Regions from separate parts of the Pseudoclavibacter sp. RFBI5 genome, predicted to be linked through region 1. Evidence: riboswitches for the same ligand, from Rfam matches in the RefSeq annotation. Region 1 holds a riboswitch; the other holds the start of a gene.
What was found. Region 1 has a riboswitch for thiamine pyrophosphate ahead of C5E06_RS05655 (ECF transporter S component). Riboswitches for the same ligand answer to the same signal wherever they lie in the genome.
Positions count from the first base shown of each region.

Region 2: it holds a riboswitch for thiamine pyrophosphate, as region 1 does, so the genes downstream of both, C5E06_RS14015 (YkoF family thiamine/hydroxymethylpyrimidine-binding protein) here and C5E06_RS05655 (ECF transporter S component) in region 1, are expected to answer to the same signal.

Region 1 is NZ_PSYA01000007.1:157,296-165,104, forward strand. Features, by position in the region: gene treZ (malto-oligosyltrehalose trehalohydrolase) at 1-545, opposite strand, end outside; gene treY (malto-oligosyltrehalose synthase) at 595-2,919, opposite strand; gene glgX (glycogen debranching protein GlgX) at 2,966-5,161, opposite strand; gene C5E06_RS05650 (hypothetical protein) at 5,301-5,633, shown strand; TPP riboswitch at 5,658-5,767, shown strand; gene C5E06_RS05655 (ECF transporter S component) at 5,819-6,472, shown strand; gene C5E06_RS05660 (ABC transporter ATP-binding protein) at 6,478-7,809, shown strand, end outside.
Region 2 is NZ_PSYA01000010.1:1,528,164-1,535,972, reverse strand. Features, by position in the region: gene C5E06_RS14040 (aldehyde dehydrogenase family protein) at 1-1,343, shown strand, start outside; gene C5E06_RS14035 (NtaA/DmoA family FMN-dependent monooxygenase) at 1,334-2,719, opposite strand; gene C5E06_RS14030 (energy-coupling factor transporter transmembrane protein EcfT) at 2,712-3,476, opposite strand; gene C5E06_RS14025 (ABC transporter ATP-binding protein) at 3,473-5,182, opposite strand; gene C5E06_RS14020 (ECF transporter S component) at 5,172-5,762, opposite strand; gene C5E06_RS14015 (YkoF family thiamine/hydroxymethylpyrimidine-binding protein) at 5,759-6,421, opposite strand; TPP riboswitch at 6,447-6,556, opposite strand; gene C5E06_RS14010 (VOC family protein) at 6,582-6,923, opposite strand; gene C5E06_RS14005 (LLM class flavin-dependent oxidoreductase) at 7,045-7,809, shown strand, end outside.

The DNA.
Region 1 (7,809 bases):
ACGCCGATGCCGCGCTCATGGCAGGCCTCGACGAAGCGCTGGTAGGCGGCCGGTCCGCCGTAGCCCTCATGGACGGCGAACCAGTCGACGCCGTCGTAGCCCCAGCCGTGGGTGCCGCTGAACGCGTTGACGGGCATGACCTCGACGAAGTCGACGCCGAGCTCCTGCAGGTGGTCCAGGCGGTCGATCGCCGAGTCGAGCGTGCCCTCGGGGGTGAAGGTGCCGATGTGCACCTCGATGATGACGGACCCCGCGAGCGGGCGGCCGGTCCAGTCGCCGTCCACCCACGGGTGCCGGTCGGTGTCGAAGGTGCGCGAGAGGCCGTGCACGCCGTCCGGCTGCCACCGCGAGCGGGGGTCCGGGATGGGGGTCGTGTCGCCGTCGACGAGGTAGCCGTAGTCGTGGGTGTCCTCGTCGAGCTCGAGCGCCGCGTCCGGTACCCACCAGTCGCCGTCGGTGCGCCGCATCGGCAGCTCGGTGCCGTCGAGGTGCAGGGTCAGCGTCTCGGCGTGTGGTGCCCAGACATCGAAGCGGGAATCGCGCACGGGGAAAACTCCTTGGTGGGAAGCGAGATGGTGTGGATGTGGGTGCCGGCTAGGACCTGGCGAGCAGCGCCACGGGGTACTGCTGCAGGAGCGCGGCGAGCGGGACGTCCTTGCCGCCCGTGAAGACGGCTGCGGTGAGCTGGTCGATCCACTCGCCCTCGGGGAGGGGGATGGTCGTGCCGATCCATCCGCCGCCCTGCTCGAGGCCGATGGGGAGGCGCGTGCCGATCGTGATGGCACCGCCCCGCGAGAACGCGAGTGCGTGCTCTGCCGCCGGCCCGTCGGCGGTGATGCCCTCGTACTCGGTGAAGAGCTCCGGTCGGCTGCGGCGCAGGCGCAGGCAGGCCGCGGTCACGAGCAGCTTCGCGGCACCGGAGTCGTCGATCGCGGGGACCGCTCCGTGCAGGATCGCGTCGAGCGCCGCAGTGCGCGACGAGTAGTCGACGCTCTGCCGGTTGTCTGGGTCGACGAGGGTGCGCGTCCACAGCTCCGTGCCCTGGTAGACGTCGGGGATGCCCGGCATCGTGAGCTGCACGATCTTCGCGGTCAGCGAGTTCGACCAGCCCGCCTCCTGCGTCTCGGCGACGACGTTCTGGACGACGTTCGACGCGACGGGGTTGTCGAAGACGGCGTCGACGGCCGCGTGCAGCTGCCCCTCGAACGTCTCGTCCGGGTTGGTCCAGCTCGTGTGCAGGTCGGCCTCGCGCGCGGCCTTCTCGAGGTAGTCGGTGAGGCGCTCGCGGGATGCGGGCCACGCGCCGACGATCGCCTGCCAGGTGAGCTGCGCGAACGCGTTGTCGTCGATGGGGGCCACGTTCTGGAGCTCGGCGACGCTCTCCGCCCAGAACTCGGGGACCTCGCTGAGGGCGGTGATGCGTGCGCGAGTGTCCTCGCCGCGCTTCGTGTCGTGGGTCGACAGCGTGGTCATGGCGTCTGGCCAGTCACGGGCGCGTGCCGTCTGGAGCTCGTGGAACCGCTCCGGGGTGATGGAGAAGACGTTCGGGTCGCCGCCGACCTCGTTGAGGGAGGTGAGGCGTGCGTAGCGGTAGAACGAGCGGTCTTCGACGGCCTTCGCCATGATCATGCCGGTGGTCTGCTGCAGACGCAGCGCGGCCTCGGCTTCTGGCGCCTCGAGGAACGGCAGGACGCGGGCGATCGACGCCGCGAGATCCGGCCGCTGCTCGGTGGCGGCCTTGGCCGCATCGGCGAGGTGGTTCGCGCCCGTCGGAAGGTAGCTGCGGTACACGCTGAAGTGGGCGGCGATCTCGGCGACGGAGTCCTCGATGAGGTCGTCCTCGAGGCCCGTCGCGCGCAGTTCTCGCGCGATGCGGCGGATCTCGGCGTTCAGTGACACGTCGGCCACGGCGCGCTTCGCCTCGTGGATGAGCTGCTCCCAGTCGACCGGGTCGCCGTCTGCTCCCGCCGCGAGCTCGTCGAGCGGCTCCTCGGCGTCGGCGTCCACGAGTACCCGGTCGATCTGGCCGAGCGCGTCGTAGCCGGTCGTCCCTGCCGTGCGCCAGTCGGCGGGCAGCGCCTCGTCGCCCTCGAGGATCTTCTCGACGAGCACATACGCTCCGCGCGTTCGGTCGGCGAGGTGGCGCAGGTAGCCGCCCGGGTCGCGGAGTCCGTCCGGGTGGTCGATCCGGAGCCCGTCGACGAGGCGGTGACGCATCCAGTCGAGGATCTCCGCGTGAGCTTCCTCGAACACGTGCTCGTCTTCGACGCGGATGCCCGCGAGCGAGGTGATGGTGAAGAAGCGGCGGTAGTTGAGGCGGCTGTCGCCTTGGCGCCAGTGGATGAGCTGGTAGTGCTGGTTGTCGAGCACTTCCCGCACCGATGCGCCTTCGGGTGCCGAGCCTTCCGCGAGCGGGTACTCGGTGGAGTGGTAGCGCAGCACGCCGGCCTCGGTGTCGACGGTCACGTTGGCGATCGCGTCGCCCCGCTCCCTGGGCATGTCGTCGTCGCCGACCGTGGGGATGAGGAGCTTGCCGCCGCCCGCCTCCCAGTCGATGTCGAAGGACTCGGCGTGCGCGGCCTGCTGGCCGTGCTCGAGCACATCCCACCACCACGGGTTGTCGCGTGGTGTGCCGACTCCCATGTGGTTCGGGACGATGTCGACGAGCACGCCGAGGCCCAGCTCGCGGGCCTTCGCGGAGAACCGCTCGAGCCCCTCGCGCCCGCCACGTTCGTCGTCGACCCTCGAGGGGTCGACGACGTCGTAGCCGTGCGTGCTGCCTGGGGTCGCCTGGAGGATGGGCGAGAGGTACACCCATCCCACGCCGAGCCGCTCCAGGTAGGGCAGCTGCTCGGTCGCGGCGTCGAGGTCGAACTCCGACGTCAGTTGGAATCGGTACGTGCTGGATGGGATGCGCATCATGGTCTCCGTGGCGCGAGGTGCTTCTGAGATGGCTCTGGCGGGGTCAGCTGCCGAGGGGCGGCCGCGTGATGATGGGGATGGGGGTGGTCATCGCGGCGACGGAGGCGGCGACCGAATGGTCTGGCTTCTCCTTGAGCTCGGCTTCGCGCAGCACGACGAGCGAGCGCGGCTCGAGTGGGATGGTTGCTCCCGGCTCGACGGCCTCGAGGTCGGTGTGCATGCCGGAGGTGTCGATGACGATGTCCCAGTGGGAGGTGATCTCGACGCTGGGGATGGTCGCCTCGACGACCGTCTCGCTGGCGTTGAAGTAGACCATGAAGCTCACATCGGTGATCTCCTCGCCCCGCTCGTCGCGTCCGGCGATGGCGTTGCCGTTGAGGAACATGCCCATCGACTTCACGAACTCGGCGTTCCAGTCTTCGGATGCCATCTGCGTGCCGTCGGTCGAGAGCCACACGATGTCGGGCAGCGCGGATCCCTCGGCGCGCTCCTCGACGCGGCCGTTGAAGAAGCGGCGTCGGCGGAACGTCGGGTGGTCGGCGCGCAGCTGCGCGACGGCCCTCGTGAACTCGACGAGTGGCTCGTCGGCGTTCTCCCAGTGCACCCAGCTGATCTCGCTGTCCTGCGCGTACGTGTTGTTGTTGCCGTTCTGCGTGCGCCCCAGCTCGTCGCCGTGGAGGAGCATGGGCACGCCCTGGCTGAGCAGCATCGTCGCGATGATGTTGCGCTGCTGGCGGGCCCGCATGGCGTTGATCTCGGGGTCGTCGGTGGGGCCTTCGACGCCGAGGTTGTAGGAGCGGTTGTGGCTCTCGCCGTCGTTCCCGTTCTCGCCGTTGGCGTCGTTGTGCTTCTCGTTGTAGGAGACCAGGTCTCTCAGCGTGAAGCCGTCGTGGGCCGTGACGAAGTTGATGGAGGCGAAGGGGCGGCGTCCGGAGTGCTCGTACAGGTCGGCGGAGCCGGTGATGCGGCTCGCGAACTCGCCGAGGGTCGATGGTTCGCCTCGCCAGAAGTCGCGCACCGTGTCGCGGTACTTGCCGTTCCACTCCGTCCACTGCGGTGGGAAGTTGCCGACCTGGTAGCCGCCGGGGCCGACGTCCCACGGCTCTGCGATGAGCTTCACCTGCGAGACCACCGGGTCCTGCTGCACGAGGTCGAAGAACGTGGACAGCTTGTCGACGTCGTGCAGCTCGCGGGCGAGGGTGGAGGCGAGGTCGAAGCGGAAGCCGTCGACGTGCATCTCGGTGACCCAGTAGCGCAGCGAGTCCATGATGAGCTGCAGCGAGTGCGGGTGGCGCATGTTGAGCGAGTTGCCGGTGCCCGTGTAGTCGGTGTAGTAGCGCTTGTCGTCGTCCTCGAGCCGGTAGTAGGCGGCGTTGTCGATGCCACGGAAGCTGAGGGTCGGGCCGAGGTGGTTGCCTTCTGCCGTGTGGTTGTAGACGACGTCGAGGATGACCTCGATGTTGTTGGCGTGCAGGGTGCGCACCATCGACTTGAACTCCTGCACCTGCTGGCCTGCCGTGCCCTGGGAGGCGTAGTCGGCGTGCGGGGCGAGGAACGAGATGGTGTTGTACCCCCAGTAGTTGCGGAGTCCCTTCTCGATGAGGGTGCTGTCCTGCACGAACTGGTGCACGGGCATGAGCTCGATGGCGGTGACGCCGAGGCGCTTGAGGTGCTCGACGATCGCGGGGTGCGCGATGCCGGCGTACGTGCCGCGGATCTCCTCAGGCACATCCGGGTGCAGCTCGGTGAGCCCCTTGACGTGCGCCTCGTAGATGAGGGACTCGTTGTAGGGGATGCCCGGCTTCCGGTCGCCAGCCCAGTCGAAGTAGGGGTTGATGACAACGCCCTTCATCATGTGGGGCGCTGAGTCGAGGTCGTTGAACGAGTCGGGGTCGCCGAAGTTGTAGCTGAAGAGCGACTGGTCCCAGTCGATCTCGCCCGTCGTCGCCTTCGCGTACGGGTCGAGGAGGAGCTTCGCCGGGTTGCAGCGGCTTCCGTTGATCGGGTCGTAGTCGCCGTGCATCCGGTAGCCGTACTGCTGGCCGGGTTGCACGTGAGGGAGGTAGGCATGCCAGACGTGCGCATCCTGCTCGTAGAGCCTCACCCGCTCCTCGTTGCCGTCGTCATCGAAGAGGCACAGCTCGACCTTGTGGGCGGCCTCGCTGAAGATCGCGAAGTTGGTGCCACTTCCATCGAACGTCGCTCCGAGGGGGTAGGCATTTCCGGGCCACGTTTTCATGCACGCTCCTATTGCTTCATCGAAGAACATCGCGTGTGGATGCAGGCACTAAAGCTACCAAAGGGTGGGAGCGCTCTCGCCCGCAAGCACACAGGACTTCTCCTGGTTGGCAGGCATGTCGACGACCTACGCTGGCCGCATGACGAACCTCACACAGAACCTCACGGACTCGGTCAAGAAGCTCGGCGTCACCCTCGCCTACGGCGAGAAGGTGGAACTCGGCAAGTCCACGATCCTTCCGGTCGCTCTCGTCTCGTACGGCTACGGCGGTGGTGAGAGCACTGAGGAGGGTCAGGAGAACTCGTCGGGCGGCGGTGGCGGCGGGATGGCCGTGCCGGTCGGCGCGTACGTGGATGACGAGTTCGGCACGAGCTTCCGGCCGAACATCATCACGCTGCTTGTCGTGTCGATTCCGCTGGTGTGGACGGTCGGGCACGCGCTCCCGCGTCTCATCAAGGCGCTCAAGAAGTAGCTCAGGCGCGGTACGGCCTATACTCGGGGGTGTTCACGGGAGTCCGGTAGTCCGGGCTGAGAGGAAGGCTCAAGCCTTCGACCGTCAAACCTGATCTGGGTAATGCCAGCGCAGGGAGGCACATCTCCGAGCAGGGTCGCCCACGGCTCTGCGCCCGTGCACTTTCACTCGAAAGGGCACACAGCATGACAACTTCCCCGACTCCATCTCCGACTGCGGCAGCGCAGGTTCCGGCTCAGGCGAAGGCGCCGAAGAGCCGCTTCCGCTGGCGGGTCATCGACATCGTCACGGCGGCCGTCCTCGGTGTCGCGACGGGCCTCATCTTCATCTTCTGGAACAGCGTCGGCTACGCCTGGTTCGTGGCGATGGATGCGTTCACTCCGGGTATCGGCGGCATCGCGGTCGGCATCTGGCTGCTCGGCGGCGTGCTGGGCGGGCTCATCATCCGCAAGCCGGGGGCTGCGCTCTTCGTCGAGGTGCTCGCGGCGTGCGTCTCCATGCTGCTCGGTAGCCAGTGGTCGATCGAGACCGTCTACTCGGGGATCGCGCAGGGCCTCGGCGCCGAGCTCATCTTCGCGCTCTTCCTCTACAAGCGCTTCGGTCTGAGCGTCGCGATGCTCGCGGGCGCTGGTGCTGCCGTCGCCGCGTGGGTGCTCGAGCTGTTCCTCAGCGCGAACATCGAGAAGGGCCCTGAATTCCTGACGATCTACCTCGTCGCGGTCGTGGTCTCCGGTGCGGTGCTGGCCGGAGTCGTCGGCTGGCTGCTCACGCGAGCACTCGCCGCCACTGGCGCGCTGAACCGCTTCGCGGCGGGCAGAAGCGCGAAGCGAATCGGCTAGCGCTCGTGGGCGCGAGAGTCGAGGCGAGGGGGTGGGGCTGGCGCCACGCCGATCGGGCGAAGCTGGCGGTCAGCCAGCTCGACCTGACGATCGAGCCCGGAGAGGCCGTGCTGCTGCTCGGGCCGTCGGGGGCGGGCAAGTCGACGCTCCTGGCGGCTCTTGCCGGGGTGCTCGGCGACCACGAGGACGATGGCCAGGAGCTCGGCTCGCTGCTGGTCGACGGCAGGCATCCGACGGATGCGCGCGGCGCGGTGGGGCTGGTCCTGCAGGATCCGCAGGCGAACACGGTGCTCGCCCGAATCGGCGACGACGTCGCGTTCGGCTGCGAGAACCTCGGTGTGCCGCGCGCCGAGACCTGGGTTCGGGTGCGCGAGGCGCTCGACGCCGTCGGGCTGCGGATGCCGCTCGACCGCTCGACCGCGCAGCTGTCCGGCGGTGAGCGCCAGCGCCTCGCGATCGCGGGCGTGCTCGCGATGCGGCCGAACCTCATCCTGCTCGACGAGCCGACCGCGAACCTCGACCCGGCTGGTGTCGAGGAGGTTCGCGAGGCGGTTGTGCGTGCCGCGGAGGTCACCGGCGCGACGCTCATCGTCATCGAGCATCGGGTGGATGTGTGGCGTTCGAGCGTCGACCGGGTCGTCGTACTCGGCACTGAGCAGCACCTGCTCGCAGACGGTGCCCCTGACGTGCTCCTGGAGGAGCAGCGGGAGTCGCTCCTCGCGGCGGGTGTGTGGATAGGCGGTCACGAACCCTCGGTTCCCCGGGGCGAGCGCGCCCCGGGGGAGGACCTGCTCGTCGCCGACGGCCTCGGGTTCGGGCGTGCCGACCATCCGCTGCACACGCAGTTCGGCGCGACGCTGCGGGCGGGGGAGTCGACGGTGGTGCTCGGGCCCAACGGCGCGGGCAAGACGACGCTGGCGCTGACGCTTGCTGGCCTGCTCAAGCCGATCGCGGGCGACGTGCGTGCGAGCAGTGCCCTGCGTGAAGCTGGCCAAGACGCTGGCCGTCGACGGGGTGGCTGGGCGCTCGGCAGGTTCCGCGCGGCGGGCCCGGTCGGCCCGCATCCGTCTGCCTGGCGTTCCCGTCAGCTGCTGACGAGGATCGGCACGGTCTTCCAGCAGCCCGAGCACCAGTTCGTCGCGGGCACGGTGCGGCGCGAGCTCGAGGTGGGACCGGATGCGGTGGGGCGCGGCAGACGCGAGACGAGCGAACGCGTCGACGAGCTGCTCGCGGCGCTGCGCCTCTCGCACCTCGCGGAAGCGCACCCCTTCACGCTCTCCGGCGGTGAGCAGCGTCGCCTGTCCGTCGCGACGGTGCTCGCGACGGCGCCTCGGGTG
Region 2 (7,809 bases), on a different contig from region 1:
GGGAGACGGGGCTTGCGCAGGCGCGGCTCACGGGCGAGCTGAAGCGCACGACCGTGCAGCTCCGCCTCTTCGCCGACGTCATCCGCGACGGCTCGTACCTCGACGTCCGCCTCGACGAGGCCGACCCGGACTTCGTGCTCGGCCCACGGCCTGACGTGCGCCGGATGCTCGTGCCGGTGGGAGTCGCCGTCAACTTCTCCGCATCGAACTTCCCCTTCGCCTTCTCCGTGGCCGGTGGCGACTCCGCCGCCGCGCTCGCGGCGGGATGCGCGCTCATCGTGAAGGGGCACTCGGGGCACCCGGAGCTGTCCGTGGCCACGGCCCGCGTCGTCGAGGGAGCTCTTCGCGAGTGCGGCGCCCCCGATGGCGTCTTCGCGCTCGTGATCGGCCAGCAGGCCGGGGTCACCGTGCTCGAGGACAACCGCGTCGACGTCGGGACCTTCACCGGCTCGATCCGCGTGGGCCGCCTGCTCGCCGACAAGGCCGCGGCCCGCCCCCGCCCCATCCAGTTCTACGGCGAGCTCGGCAGCGTCAACCCCGTCTTCGTGACGGGGGCCGCGCTCGCGGAGCGCGGAGAGGAGATCGCTGCGGGCTACGCGGCGTCGGTCGCCGGTTCGGCAGGTCAGCTGTGCACGAAGCCCGGCTTCCTCTGGGTTCCCGCGACGGATGCGGCCGCCGAGCTGCAGCTGCGCGTCTCGCAGGCGGCCGAGCAGGCCCCCGAGCACCGGCTCCTCAACCCGAGCATCGGCCGCGCGTACCTCGAACGTCGGGCGGACGTGCTCGACGCGGACGGTGTGCGGGTCGTCGCCGAAGGTGCTGTGCGCAGCGATGACGACGGCAACGTGTGGGCGACGCCGACGATCGTGGCCGTGCCGGCGAGCAAGCTCGCGGCGGGCGACGAGACGCTGCTCGACGAGGTCTTCGGGCCGTTCTCGGTCATCGTCGAGTACGAGGACGAGACGTCGCTCGCGCCGAGTCTCGACGAGCTCTACGTCGGCAACCTCACGGGCACGGTGCACGCCGCCGCCGGTGAGCAGTCGCCAGCGCTCTCCGCGCTCGTCGCGGGGCTCGCGAGGAAGACGGGGCGAGTGCTCTTCGGCGGCTGGCCGACCGGCGTTGCCGTCACGCCCGCCATGCAGCACGGCGGGCCGTACCCGGCGACGTCGAACGACACCTCCACGTCGGTCGGCACCGCATCCATCTCCCGCTTCCTGCGCGGTGTCGCCTACCAGGGTGCGCCGCAGGAGGCGCTCCCGGAGCCGCTGCAGGACGCGAACCCGTGGGGTGTGCCGCAGCAGCGGGCCGCCGCGGGTCAGTCGGCCACCTGGGGCGCTCAGGGCTGAGCTCTCGGGGGTGACTGAGCTCTCGGGGCGTCCTTGGCGGCCAGGCGCGAACGCAGCGTCGGCGCCGAGGGTGCTGCGGCAGGTTCGCTGAGGCGGCCGCGCCTGCGCAGCTCGGGAACCACGTGCTCGACGAAGTCCTCGAGCGAGCCGGGCAGGAGGGCCGGGGTCACGACGAAGCCGTCAGCCGCCCCGGCATCCTGCCACTCGCACAGCTCGTCGGCGATGTCGGCGCCGCTGCCGAGCGGGGACGGCGTGAGCTGGTCGAGCGACTGGCGCAGGGCGAGGTCGCGGACGGTGAGGCCCTCCCTTGCGGAGACGGCCGCGAGCATGTCCTCGAAGCCATCGCTTCCCGTCGCGCCCCGGTGCGCGGCGAGGAAGCCTTCGGCGTCCCCGTCGAGTCGCAGTGTCGCGGCGTCAGCGTGCATGAGCCGCGCAAGCGAGCGCACGGCCGAGGCTTCGTCGATGTGCGCGAGGAGCGAGTCGCGGACGCCGACTGCATCGATACGCGTCGATCCAGCGATCGGCTGGATCGCAGCGCACACGCGGAGCTCGTCCGGATCACGCCCCGCGAGTCTGGCCCGCTCGCGAAGCTCGGTGCGCACCGCCCGGTTGCCGTCGATGCCGTCGGCCGCGACGAAGACCAGCTCCGCCCACTTCGCGGCGAACTGCATGCCGCGCGGCGAGGTTCCCGCCTGCATGAGCACCGGATGTCCCTGGGGGCTCCTCGGGAGGCTCAGCGGGCCGGGTGCCGCCGCACGTTCTCGCGGCGCCGGAGTGCGCGAGACGAGGCTCGGGTCGGCGAACACGCCGCTCCGGGCGTCCTGCACCAGCGCAGCCGGATCCCACGTGCCCATGAGCTCGAGCACCTGCGCCACGACGCGGTCGGCGCGGTCGTAGCGCTGCCCCTTGGGTGGGATGCGGTCGAGGCCGAGGTTGCGCGCCTCGGCATCCGTCGTCGAGGTCACGATGTTCCAGGCCACGCGCCCCGCGGAGAGGTGGTCGAGGCTCGAGAGCGTCCGCGCTATGGCGTACGGCGGCAGGAACGTGGTCGACACGGTCGCCCCGAGTCCGATGCTCCGCGTCGCCCCGATGACGGCGCTCAGCACGGTGATGGGGTCGAGCGTCACGGCTCCCTTGCCGCCGCTGGCGAGGGTCGTCGCGACGTCGCCGAGGGCGTCTTCCGGGATCGCGAGCGCGTCTGGCAGGAACATGAGGTCGAAGCCGCCGCCCTCGAGGAGTCGCGCGATCTCGATGTACGAGCTGGCGCGCAGCCAGTCGCCGTTCGAGTCCGGGTGGCGCCAAGCGGCAGCGTAGCGCTGGGTCGGCGGGTTGACCATCCCGACGAGCGTGAGCCGACGCGTGCTGTTCTCAGACAAGCGACAGCCCCGTTCCCGCGGCGATGCCGAGCGTGGCCGCGAGTGCGAACGCGCAGAGTACGACGATGGTGAGTGCTGCGTCGCGGGCATCGAGCGCGACCGGGCGCCAGACGGTGCGGGGACCCGCTCCGAGGCCTCGCGACTCGAGGGCCTGGGCGATGCGCTCACCGGAGCGGATCGAGACGACGAGCAGCGAGAACGCGGCAGCGCCGAACGCGGTGATCCCGGTGCGCGGCGTGCCGTCTCGTCCGAGCGGCGCCCGGACGGCCTGCGCGGCGCGGATGCTCTGCCACTCGCTCGGCAGGAGCTGCAGGAGGCGGAATCCGGCGAGCAGGGCGTACGCGAAGCGGGGGCTGAGCCTGGCGTGCTGTGTGAGGCTCGTCATGAGGTCACGGGGTGGAGTGCTCGCGATGAACGCGATCGACAGCATGCCGATGACCGTCGTGCGCAGCGCCAGGGCGAACCCGATGGCGAGGCCCTCGCTGGTCACCCGAACCGGCAGGCCTTCGAGGATCTCGCTCCCTGGACGGCTGAGCGCGTTGACCATGACCAGGCCGACCCCGAACGCGACGAAGGGGACCGATGCGGTGAGCAGTCTTCCTGGGGTGAGCCTCGTCGTCGTCAGCACGGCGATGATCGCGAGCACGGTCAGCAGGCCAAGGGTCAGTGGGTTCAGGATGAACAGCGTCGCGAGCGAGCAGGCGAACAGCACCGCGAGCTTGACGGTGGGGTTGCGGCGCTCGAGCGCGGGGCTCATGCCGCGACCCGTGTCGCGGCGTCGTCGAGCTCGCGCAGGATCGCGCGCGCCCGCTCGGCGGGGAAGCGCCGCGCCTGGAGCCAGCTCAGCAGCGGCGTTCGCTCGAGGCCCGCTGCGGCGAGGAGGCCCTCGTTCTTGAGGAGCTCGAACGGCGTCGTCTCGGCGATGAGCCCGCCTTCGGCGAGGACCAGCACCCGGTCGGCGTACGTGCAGACGGCACGCAGCTCGTGGCTGGAGAAGAGCACGCCGCAGCCGCTGCGCGCGGTGCGATCGAGGGCGTGCATCGCGGCGATGCTCGAACGGCGGTCGAGGCCGAAGCTGGGCTCGTCGGCGAGGAGGAATGGCCGGTCGTGGGCGAGCATGGCGGCGATGCTCACCCGCCGCTGCTGCCCGCCCGAGAGGCGGAACGGGCTGTGGTCGAGATGCGCCGAGAGGTCAAAGCGGGTGACCAGCTCGGCGACGCGCTCCGCGTCATCCGCTCCGAGGCCGTGCTCGATCTCGCGCCGCACGGTCGGCTGGGAGAACTGGTGCTCCGGGTTCTGGAAGATGAGGCCGGGGCGGGGGCCATGCACCTGGCCCGAGCGGGGCCGAGCGAGACCCGCGAGCGTTCGCAGCAGGCTCGACTTCCCGCATCCGTTGCGGCCGAGGAGCGCCACGACCTCGCCCGCTCTGAGCTGGAAGCTCACGCCTTGGAGGATCGCCTCCGAGGCGTTCTTGGCGCGAGTGCGCTTCGGTGCCCCGCCAGCGACGACGTCGAGGCTGTCGACGCTGAGGGCCTCCGCCTCGCGGGTCGGTGCCGAGGGCGCCACTGCGGCCGTCCCGGCCTCCGCGCGCGCACCGAGCGCGGCGACCCGGTCCGCTACCTCGTCGTTCGCGAGTCCGCCCTCGAGGCCGGTGAGCGCGGCGAGCTCCGCGTCGAGCGGCAGCCAGCATCCGGCCTCCTGCAGGGTCGCCGCGTGCTCGACCAGGACCCGCGCGGTCGGGCCGTCGTGCGCGATGACGCCACCGCGCGCAATCACGACCGTGCGTCCCGGGAGTCCCGCGATGCCGCGCGCTCCCGCGTACTCGTCCAGCCGGTGCTCGACGAGCACGATCGTGGATGCTCGTGCAGAGGCCGCGTCGACCGCCTTGCGCACCGACGAGATTCCCGCAGGGTCGAGCATCGAGGTGGGCTCGTCGAGCACCAGGACACGGGGCTCCGTGACGATGGCCGCGGCGAGGGCCACGCGCTGGGTCTCACCGCCCGAGAGCGTCGCCGTGCGACGGCCGGCGAGTACCCCCGCGCCGACGAGGTCGAGGGCCGCGCGCACCGCTGGCCCCATCGCCTCGGGAGCCCAGGCGTGGTTCTCGAGCGGGAACGCGATCTCGTCGGCGACGTCGGGGAGGCACACCGAGGAGCTCGGGTTCTGCGCGACGACGGAGAGGTGCCTGGAGAGGCGCGGCACGTCCGATTCCTGCGTCTCCACCCCGCAGATGCGGATGCGCCCGCTGACCTGGGCGGGGACGGTATGGGGGATGACCCCGCTGAGCGCCTGCAGCAGCGTCGACTTGCCCGCCCCAGACGGCCCGATGACGAGCACGTGCTCGCCCGGCGCCACGCGCAGATCCACTGGCCCGAGCCCGTCTCCAGAGGAGTGGATCGCCTCGAAACCGACCGCCTCGATGTCAAGGCTCGAGATATCGGCGCTCGAGCTGTCAGACCGCACGGCGAACGGCGAGCGGCTTCGAGTCCTGCACGATCGCGAAGTTGTCGAGCACGCCGGTGCGCACGAGCGAATCGACGATGAGCTTCGCGAGCAGGCCGCCGAGGATGATGCCAGAGGCGAGCTGGATGCCGAAGCGCAGGAACAGGATCTCCTGGCCGTACCAGCCCGAGCGGAACGCCGAGTAGAAGAACACGAGGCCCGCGCCGAGCGCGCCGGAGATCGCATACCGCAGCCACCCGTACTTCCGGTACCGGCCGAGCGCGAACGGCAGCTCGCTGCCGATGCCCTGGATGGCGGCGGCGACGAAGAGCAGGGGGCCGACGGCCGAGCCGAGGAACACGACCTCGATGACGGAGGCGAGCACCTCCGCGATGACGCCGACGAAAGGCCGGCGGATGATGGCGATCGCGATGGGCGCGACGAGCAGCCAGCCGCCGAAGAGGAAGTGCTGGGCGAGGTCGCCAGCCGGCCCCATCGCGATGGAGAGCGCAGTCCACGCCTGCACGAGCGCCCAGTACAGGAAGCCGAAGACCGTGCCGAGCACGACCATGAGCACGATGTCCCGCAGCTTGAGGCTCATGCGCGAGCCTCGGCTGCTGTGTCGATGGCTGAGTCTGCCTGGCCGCGCGCATGACTGGGGCTGTTCAGGGAGATCGTGAGGTGGCTCGTCACGTGCTGCACGTGCGCCCCGACCCCCGCCCAAGCGACCGCGACCGTCTCGAGCACGCGCCCGAGGTCGCCGCTGAGCTTCGTCACGAAATGCTCGGAGGCCACGAACGTGCCGCTCGCCTTCGCCGTCTCGATGGCCGCGTAGATCTCGCGCATGTGGTCGGGCGTCCGCTCTGCCGAGCCCGCATCCTCGAGGGGGTAGAGCGCCCACTCCGCGCTCGCGAAGCTCCCAGACCTCCGTCCGCGGGGCGCGTCCACTCGCCTGGGGCCGGCGCCTCCCGGCAGATCGCAGACGGCCTCGCCGGGGCAGCCGCGAGACAGCAGCACCTGGATGGAGGCGTGCAGTCCCGTCGCCGCGATGTGCTGCGAGAGGTCGGTGAGCCAGCTCAGCAGTGACTGCTCGTCGCCGCCCGCGTAGGTGCTCACGTCGCCCGTCTCGAGCACGAGGCCGGAAGAGTCGGCGGCGTCGAGTGCGGCGAGGATCACGTCGACGTAGCGGTCGGACATGACCGAGACGGTGACTCGTGCGCCCACCCCGAATGCGAGCGGGTCTTGGGTGATGGTTTCCATGTGCGTGCCTTCCGTCGGAGCGTGACGGCACGGGTGAGTTGACTCCCTTCGCTGGCATTACCCAGATCAGGTTCAACGGTCGGAGTTCGAGTACTCCCTCTCAGCCCGACTCATCGGGCTCCCGTGCACGGCCACACTGTAGCCCCGGCGCCGTCCGCGCCTAGCTTCCTGCGCTCGTGAAGACCACGTGATTGCCTTCCGGGTCGAGCACCTGGAGGATCTGGAAGTGAGTGGCGTCTTCGATTCCACCGTGCTCGATCCTGGCCGCGTCGAGCCGTTCGGCGACACCGGCGAGGTCGTCCTCGGTGAACACCACCGTGGATCTGCCCGAGCGGCTCGAGTCGGCCCAGAGCTGCAGGCCGGCCTCGCTTGTGAAGTGCCACTCCAGAAGACCCGGCATCGGATTCTCGTCGGGGCCGCGCCCGAAGAGCCTGCCGTAATATTCCGTAGCCTGAGCCAGGTCGGACACGGTGATCTGCGCAAGTACGCCCTTGATAGCCATGCCCCGATGATGCTCGACGTCGGTGCGAGGAGCCTCCACGAACATGTCGCCACGTTGCGACGCGTAACGGGGCGCGTCAGGTGCCGTGGCCTCGCCGCGTGGCGCCACCTAGCGTCAGATCATGACGAACCCACACCGAATCCACCTCGGCGTCGCACTCGATGGCGCCGGCATCCACCCGGCCGCCTGGCGGGAGCCGGGCGCCCGTCCGGACGAGCTCTTCACGCCCGACTACTGGGTGGGGCTCGTCCAGCTCGCCGAGCAGGGGCTCCTCGACTTCGCGACCATCGAGGACTCGCTGACGCTGCAGTCGTCCGAGCGGCTGCACGACGACGATCGCACCGACGAGGTCCGGGGACGACTGGATGCGCTGCTCATCGCCTCGCGGGTAGCCCCCGTGACCCACAGCATCGGTCTCATCCCGACGGTCACGACCACGCACACCGAGCCCTTCCACGTCTCCAAGGCTGTCGCGACGCTCGACTACACGAGCGAGGGCCGCGCCGGCTGGCAGGCTCGACTCTCGATCGGGTCGGACCACACGCACTTCGGGCGCCGCGACCCGGCGGAGTTCCTGGAGACCCTCGAGCGTGCTTCGACCGCGGACATCGGCGACCTCTTCGCCGAGGCCAACGACTTCGTGGAGGTCGTGCGCAGGCTCTGGGACAGCTGGGAGGACGACGCGGAGATCCGCGACGCCTCCACGGACCGCTTCCTCGACGCCGCGAAGGTGCACCGCGTCGAGTTCGAGGGCAGATGGTTCAGCGTGCGCGGCCCGTCGATCACGCCGCGGCCGCCGCAGGGGCAGCCCGTGGTCGCCTCCCTCGGGCACGCCCAGGTGCCGTACGAGTTCGCCGCCGCGAGCTCCGATCTGCTCTTCGTCACC